One region of the Xenorhabdus griffiniae genome, then DNA from elsewhere that is predicted to be linked to it. Evidence: predicted binding sites of a transcription regulator. Region 1 holds the regulator's gene; the other holds the start of a gene.
The links. The regulator PurR, encoded in region 1, represses purine synthesis genes. The targets are predictions, from matches to a motif close to CANGCAAACGTTTGCNTG.
Positions count from the first base shown of each region.

Region 1 (3,946 bases):
GCTTGAAGAATGGCTGGCAGTTCCTCTGTTTGAACGTCGTCACCGTGATGTCGATTTAACGGAAGCGGGAGCAATTTTTGTCAAAGAAGCGCGTTCTGTTATCAAAAAAATGAATCACACTCGGCATCAGTGCCAACAGGTTGCTAATGGTTGGCGAGGGCAATTTAGTATTGCGGTTGATCAGGTTGTAAAACCAGAGCGAACGCTTCGGCTAATTTTGGATTTTTATCGCCATTTCCCAGATATTGAGTTACTTATCTATCCTGAAGTTTTCAATGGCGTATGGGATGCTCTGGTGGATGGCCGAGTGGATGTCGCCATCGGAGCGACACGTGCTTCCCCTGTTGGTGAGCGATATAGCTTCAGGGATATGGGGTTCATGCCTTGGCTGTGTGTAGCCAGTCCAGAACACGAACTGGCAGTAATATCGGGAAAATTGAATGATGACCAAATGCGACCTTATCCCAGTTTATGTCTTGAAGACACAGCGCGCAGCTTACCTAAACGTGATACATGGGCTTTGGATAATCAGCGGCGATTGATTGTGCCTGATTGGGATGTTGGATTAAGTTGCTTGATGGATGGATTGTGTGTAGGCATGGTGCCTAAGCACCGTGCGCAACCGCTGATCCGTAAAGGCAAATTGATGACACTTGAACTTGAACAACCATTGCCTGACAGCCCATGCTGCTTGACATGGTCGCAAAAAAGCCATTCACCGGCATTAAGCTGGTTACTTGATTATCTGGGGGATAGCGAAACGCTTAATGCCGAATGGCTGCAAGAAAATTAACTGTCAGCGGCGATAATCGATAAAAGGTCCATCTGCAACAGAGCGCCGTTCAACAAGGCGTGGGTGGACTTCGATAGTTTGTACATCCTCACGTTTATTGACTATCCTGTCCAGTAACATTGAAAAGGCCATTTGCCCTAAACGCTCTTTGGGTTGGTGAATGGTTGTCAATGCTGGCGTAAAATAGCGGGCATTACGAATATTATCATAACCGATAATTGAAATATCTTGCGGAACACGCAAACCCAACTCATCAGCTGCACAGATCGCTCCCATAGCCATGACATCTCCACCACAGAAAACAGCAGTTGGACGATGTTTTTGATTCAGGATCTTATACATGGCTTGGTAACCGGACTCAGGTTCAAAATCACCTTGTACAATCCACTCATCCCGAATAGCGATATTGGCTTCTTTTAGTGCCTTAAGAAAACCTTGGTGGCGGCCTCCTCCCGTATTTCTTGCCAATGGTCCAGGAATGGATGCAATATCACGATGACCGCGTTCAATAAGATAACGGCCAGCCAGGTAACCACCATGAAAGGCATTATCAATAATTGCATCGGTAAAATCACCTCTGGATTCTCCCCAATCCATGACCACCATAGGAATATTACGATAGCCTTCCAACATACTCAAAAGTTGCTCAGGGTATTCTGAACACATTACCAGCAAACCATCTACTCGTTTTTGTGCGAGCATCGCGAGATATGCTTTCTGTTTATCAAGATTGTTATGAGAATTACATAAAATCAGGGTATAACCTTTGCTATAGCAGCTATTTTCAACTGATTCTATGATCTCAGCAAAGTATGGTGCTTCACTTGATGTTGCCAGCAACCCAATGGATTTGGTGTGGTTAACTTTTAAGCTACGGGCAACCGCACTGGGAGAATAGTTCAATTCTTTAATAGCGGCCCAAACTGCGGCCTTTGTATCTTCGGCGACGAAACGGGTTTTATTGATAACATGGGATACGGTTGTAGTCGAAACACCAGCGCGTTTGGCCACATCTTTAATCGTTGCCATGAAAAAAGGACTCCTGACCTTCTGGTCTAATTTATATACCCTTTATCTTTCTTTTCGGGTATAGCTATTTGTTAATCGTTTACCAATATATTTGTATACAGGGTGATGGTTGGCAATAATTTAGCGGTAAACCTTGAATTTTGTCTGATCTAGCTCAAAAGTGAAAGTAATAATCGATGCTATAAAGAGTATGGATTAAATCTTGCGGTATGATTTTTAGATAGTATGGCAAATAACCGCTTAAAATTTAGGATGTTGAGGTGTCTTAATTTTCACATTGAGGATGTTCTATGGATACAGATCTGAAATTGGGATTATTGGCCGCCAGTAGTGCATTAATCATGATTGTTTTTCTGGGGAGCCTCTGCCTGATCTGATCAAGATCTAAAAGAATTTGTAGCCCCACTTATCTTAAGGGCGGGTTTTCCAACATGTGCAATATCGCAAATAAAGGAAAAGCCCGCCCTTATTATTTCAAACTAGTATAAGAATTAATCTTATTAAGCTAAGTTTTCTTCAACAAAGTTCCAGTTGACCAGAGCCCAGAAGTGCTCCAAATATTGAGGGCGAGCATTGCGGTAATCGATATAATATGCGTGCTCCCAAACATCAACAGTCAGCACTGGCTTATCTTCGCCAGTCAATGGCGTTGCTGCATTAGAAGTGTTAACGATAGCCAAAGTACCATCAGCTTTCTTGACTAACCAAGTCCAACCAGAACCAAAGTTTTTCAGGGCTGCATCAGTGAATTGCTGTTTAAATTCAGCAAAAGAGCCGAAAGCATGACTGATAGCATCTGCCACTTTTCCGGTGGGTTCGCCACCACCATTTGGTGACAGGCTGTGCCAGTAGAAAGTATGGTTCCAAACTTGTGCTGCGTTATTGAAGATGCCACCTTCAGATGTTTTGATGATCTCTTCCAGTGATTTTCCGGCAAATTCAGTATCTTTAATCAGATTATTCAGGTTTACAACATAAGCGTTGTGATGTTTGCCGTAGTGATATTCCAGAGTTTCTGCAGAAATGTGTGGTTCCAGGGCATCTTTGGCATAAGGTAATGCTGGTAATTCAAAAGACATTGCATGCTCCTTTTTAATATCGGGTTTTTGGCTCTGCAAACCATGGCTTAGACACTCACCATGGAACAGGGCAAATTTAAGCTTATTATCGTGTTACTATTTTGATAATTATCTTAACAACTTTTCTGCTAAATAACAGGGAAAAAGATGCTATAAAGCTGCGAACTGGTGCAGAACTGAACTTAACATGTATTGGATACAGTCAGTTGGAATGAAAATATCTAATGATCATTTGTGGCAAGTCATGGCAAAAATTTGCCATATAAAGTTCACGGTAGAAAAATTAGCGTAGAAAGTGGTATTCTGAATCAATCTTTATCTTATGCTGATAAATAGCACGTGCAGTTTTTAAGGAAGCAAAAATGACTAATATTAATACAAACACTAATACGGTTACTGATACAACGGCTGATGCAGTCATTGAAAAAATCGAACGCCAGATTAGAGAAAACCCAATTCTGTTGTACATGAAAGGTTCACCGAAATTGCCAAGCTGTGGCTTCTCTGCACAGGCAGTTCAGGCTTTATCAGCTTGTGGTGAACGTTTTGCTTATGTGGATATTTTGCAAAATCCAGATATCCGCGCTCAATTACCTAAATATGCAAATTGGCCGACTTTTCCTCAACTTTGGGTTGATGGTGAGTTGGTGGGAGGTTGTGACATTCTTGTTGAGATGTATCAACGCGGTGAACTACAAACACTGATCAAAGAGACTGCCGATAAATATCGTGAGCAGGAATAAGGCCAGTCATTCATCTGAATAATGGTTACTTTCCATAGCCCCATACCGATTAAAGTATGGGGCTTACTTTTTTAGGATTCGCAGTTAGCGTTATCAGTAGATGGTAGTGGCCAACCACCCAGCCGCTTCCAGCGATTAACCAGCTCGCAGAAAAGTAGGGCGGTTCGATCAGTATCATAAAGAGCGCTATGGGCCTGATTGCTGTCAAACGGAATTTCCGCTGTGATGCAGGCTTTGGCAAGAATTGTCTGACCAAGAACCAAGCCACTGAGTGCAGCGGTATCAAAAGTCGCGAACGGATG
Region 1 is NZ_CP147737.1:2,547,698-2,551,643, reverse strand. Features, by position in the region: gene punR (DNA-binding transcriptional activator PunR) at 1-793, shown strand, start outside; gene purR (HTH-type transcriptional repressor PurR) at 797-1,822, opposite strand; gene sodB (superoxide dismutase [Fe]) at 2,323-2,901, opposite strand; gene WDV75_RS10870 (Grx4 family monothiol glutaredoxin) at 3,264-3,644, shown strand; gene rnt (ribonuclease T) at 3,716-3,946, opposite strand, start outside.

Region 2 (3,946 bases), 2.1 Mb from region 1:
CCCACGCTTTCGCACCTGAGCGTCAGTCTTCGTCCAGGGGGCCGCCTTCGCCACCGGTATTCCTCCACATCTCTACGCATTTCACCGCTACACGTGGAATTCTACCCCCCTCTACGAGACTCTAGCCAACCAGTCTTAGATGCCATTCCCAGGTTAAGCCCGGGGATTTCACATCTAACTTAATTGACCGCCTGCGTGCGCTTTACGCCCAGTAATTCCGATTAACGCTTGCACCCTCCGTATTACCGCGGCTGCTGGCACGGAGTTAGCCGGTGCTTCTTCTGTGGGTAACGTCAATCACAGGGTGTATTCGACCCTGTGCCTTCCTCCCCACTGAAAGTACTTTACAACCCGAAGGCCTTCTTCATACACGCGGCATGGCTGCATCAGGCTTGCGCCCATTGTGCAATATTCCCCACTGCTGCCTCCCGTAGGAGTCTGGGCCGTGTCTCAGTCCCAGTGTGGCTGGTCATCCTCTCAGACCAGCTAGGGATCGTCGCCTAGGTGAGCCATTACCCCACCTACTAGCTAATCCCATCTGGGTTCATCCGAAGGCGTGAGGCCCGAAGGTCCCCCACTTTGCTCCTTAGAGATTATGCGGTATTAGCCACCGTTTCCAGTGGTTATCCCCCGCCCTCGGGCAGATCCCCAGACATTACTCACCCGTCCGCCGCTCGCCGGCAGGAAAGCAAGCTCTCCCCCGCTGCCGCTCGACTTGCATGTGTTAGGCCTGCCGCCAGCGTTCAATCTGAGCCATGATCAAACTCTTCAATTAAAAGTTTGATGCTCAAAGAATTTCACTGTTAGTTCATAATGAATTAACTGCTTAGTCACTCTTTAAGACTTGAATCTTTTTTGCCTTGCGGCAATTCGATAGTCTCTTGCGAGTGCCCACACAGATTGTCTGATTAACTTGTTAAAGAGCATTGGCAACCGGAAGCGTCTTCCGGGTTGCGAGGCTGCGTATCTTACGCTTTTCGCCTTGAGAGTCAAGCGATTATTTTCCCTTTTCTCTCACCGGCCTTCGCGGCTTGTTTCAGCTCAGCGTCGGTCAGTGGTGGCGCATTATAGGGAGTTTTTCGGCGCTGGCAATAGTTTTTTTTGAAATAATTATCGCTTGATGAATTACACAGCAAAACACTGCTTTATACCTACATATGCACAGATTTATCCACAAAGTGATATTTTGATAAAATTTATCGAGCATCACGCAAACGTTTTCGTTACAATCTGCGAAGGAAAAATCACCAAGTGTTTTTTCAGATTGTTTTGAAATGTTATTGCAGAAATCATTTTTTTCTCTCAATCAGTGGATTTTCCCCAATAGCACATTCTTGTTTTATGAAATTCAAGGGATCACACCAATGCAACAGCTTCGTCCAATCCGCCGTGCCCTGCTAAGTGTTTCTGACAAAGCGGGGGTTGTTGAATTTGCCAAAGCCTTATCCAATCGCAGTGTCGAACTGCTTTCAACGGGAGGCACTGCTCGTCTGCTGGCCGAAGCAGGATTGAATGTCACCGAGGTTTCTGACTATACAGGCTTTCCCGAAATGATGGATGGGCGTGTCAAAACACTCCATCCTAAAATTCATGGCGGCATTTTGGGTCGGCGTGGATTAGATGATGAAGTGATGGGACAACACCAGATTTCACAGATTGATATGGTGGTTGTTAACCTTTATCCCTTTGCTCAAACCGTAGCGAAACCCGATTGCTCTCTGGAAGACGCAGTAGAGAATATTGATATTGGCGGCCCAACAATGGTTCGCTCCGCGGCTAAAAACCACAAAGATGTGGCGATTGTTGTCAATAGCCAGGATTACGACAAAATTATTGAGGAGATGGACAACAATCAAAATTCACTGACACACTCCACTCGCTTTAATCTAGCCATCAAGGCGTTTGAACATACCTCCGCTTATGACAGCATGATTGCCAATTATTTTGGCAAGTTGGTTCCGCCATATTATGGCGAAACTGATCAGCCATCAGGACGTTTCCCCCGCACGCTGAATCTCAACTTCATTAAAAAGCAGGATATGCGTTATGGTGAAAACAGCCACCAAGATGCCGCTTTCTATATAGAAGACCAAATCGCAGAAGCTTCAATTGCTACGGCAGCCCAGTTACAAGGTAAGGCACTTTCTTATAACAATATCGCAGATACCGATGCCGCACTGGAATGTGTAAAAAGCTTTTCCGAACCAGCTTGTGTCATTGTCAAACATGCCAATCCTTGTGGCGTTGCGATTGGTTCTGATATCCATACCGCCTACGATCGCGCCTTTAAAACCGATCCTACTTCCGCATTCGGTGGCATTATAGCCTTCAACCGTGAACTCGATATCAACACCGCTCAGGCCATTATTGAACGTCAATTTGTTGAGGTCATCATTGCGCCTTCCGTTAGTGAAGCAGCACTGCCAATTCTGGCAACAAAACAAAATGTCCGCGTTTTGGCGTGTGGTGAATGGCATTCTCCGGTTGCCGGCTTGGATTTCAAACGTGTCAACGGCGGTTTGCTGGTCCAAGATCGCGATTTAGGTATGGTGACAAACGATGATCTGGTTGTTGTCTCCCAACGTCAGCCAACGGAACAAGAAATGCAGGATGCTCTGTTTTGCTGGAAAGTTGCTAAGTTCGTCAAATCCAATGCGATTGTTTATGCCAAGGATAATATGACCGTTGGTATTGGAGCCGGACAAATGAGCCGTGTTTACTCTGCCAAAATCGCCGGCATTAAGGCAGCAGATGAAGGATTGGAAGTTCAGGGCTGTGCCATGGCTTCAGATGCATTTTTTCCATTCCGTGATGGTATTGATGCCGCAGCCGCTGTAAGTGTGAGCTGTATTATCCAACCTGGTGGCTCCATTCGTGATGATGAGGTGATTGCCGCTGCCAATGAACACGGCATCGCCATGATTTTCACTGGCATGCGCCATTTTCGCCATTAACAACTTATGTCTTATTAATAGGAGCTCCAGATGAACATATTAGTTATTGGCAGTGGCGGAAGAGAACATGCATTAGCCTGGAAAGCAGCACAATCGCCTCTGGCAAACAAGGTATATGTCGCACCAGGTAACGCAGGTACTGCGTTGGAAGCTAATTTAGAAAATGTGGACATTGCCGCGACTGATATTGAAGGGTTACTGGCATTTGCCCAAGATAATGATATTGGCCTAACCATTGTGGGGCCTGAAGCGCCACTGGTTATCGGTGTAGTTGATGCTTTCCAACAGGCAGGGCTGACTATTTTCGGCCCGACAAAAGCGGCCGCGCAATTGGAAGGTTCCAAAGCCTTTACTAAAGATTTTCTTGCCCGCCATCATATACCTACAGCGGCCTACCAAAATTTCACAGAAATTGAACCCGCACTGGCTTATCTGGAAAAAGTAGGCGCGCCAATCGTTATCAAAGCCGATGGTTTAGCTGCCGGTAAAGGTGTAGTCGTTGCTACAACCCTGGAAGAAGCACAAAACGCGATCAAAGATATGCTGGCAGGTAATGCATTTGGTGATGCTGGGCATCGTATTGTCATTGAAGAATTTCTGGCAGGAGAAGAAGCCAGTTTTATTGTTATGGTGGATGGCAAAAACGTGGTTCCGATGGCAACCAGTCAAGATCACAAGCGCGTAGGTGACGGTGATACAGGGCCAAATACCGGAGGAATGGGGGCTTACTCCCCCGCTCCGGTAGTCACAGATGAGATCCATCAGCGAGTGATGGAAAAAATCATTTACCCCACAGTGGAAGGAATGGCGGCTGAAGGCCATACCTACGTTGGATTTCTGTATGCGGGATTGATGATTGATAACCAAGGTGAACCGAAAGTGATCGAATTTAACTGTCGCTTTGGTGATCCCGAAACCCAACCTATCATGATGCGTCTACGTTCTGATTTGGTCGAACTGTGTCTTGCCGGAGCTAAAGGTCAGTTAGGTGA
Region 2 is NZ_CP147737.1:413,058-417,003, reverse strand. Features, by position in the region: rRNA gene WDV75_RS01870 (16S ribosomal RNA) at 1-775, opposite strand, end outside; gene purH (bifunctional phosphoribosylaminoimidazolecarboxamide formyltransferase/IMP cyclohydrolase) at 1,365-2,954, shown strand; gene purD (phosphoribosylamine--glycine ligase) at 2,985-3,946, shown strand, end outside.
Region 2: purH (bifunctional phosphoribosylaminoimidazolecarboxamide formyltransferase/IMP cyclohydrolase) is a predicted target of PurR. The motif match lies at 1,208-1,225, and genes of this name have one in related genera.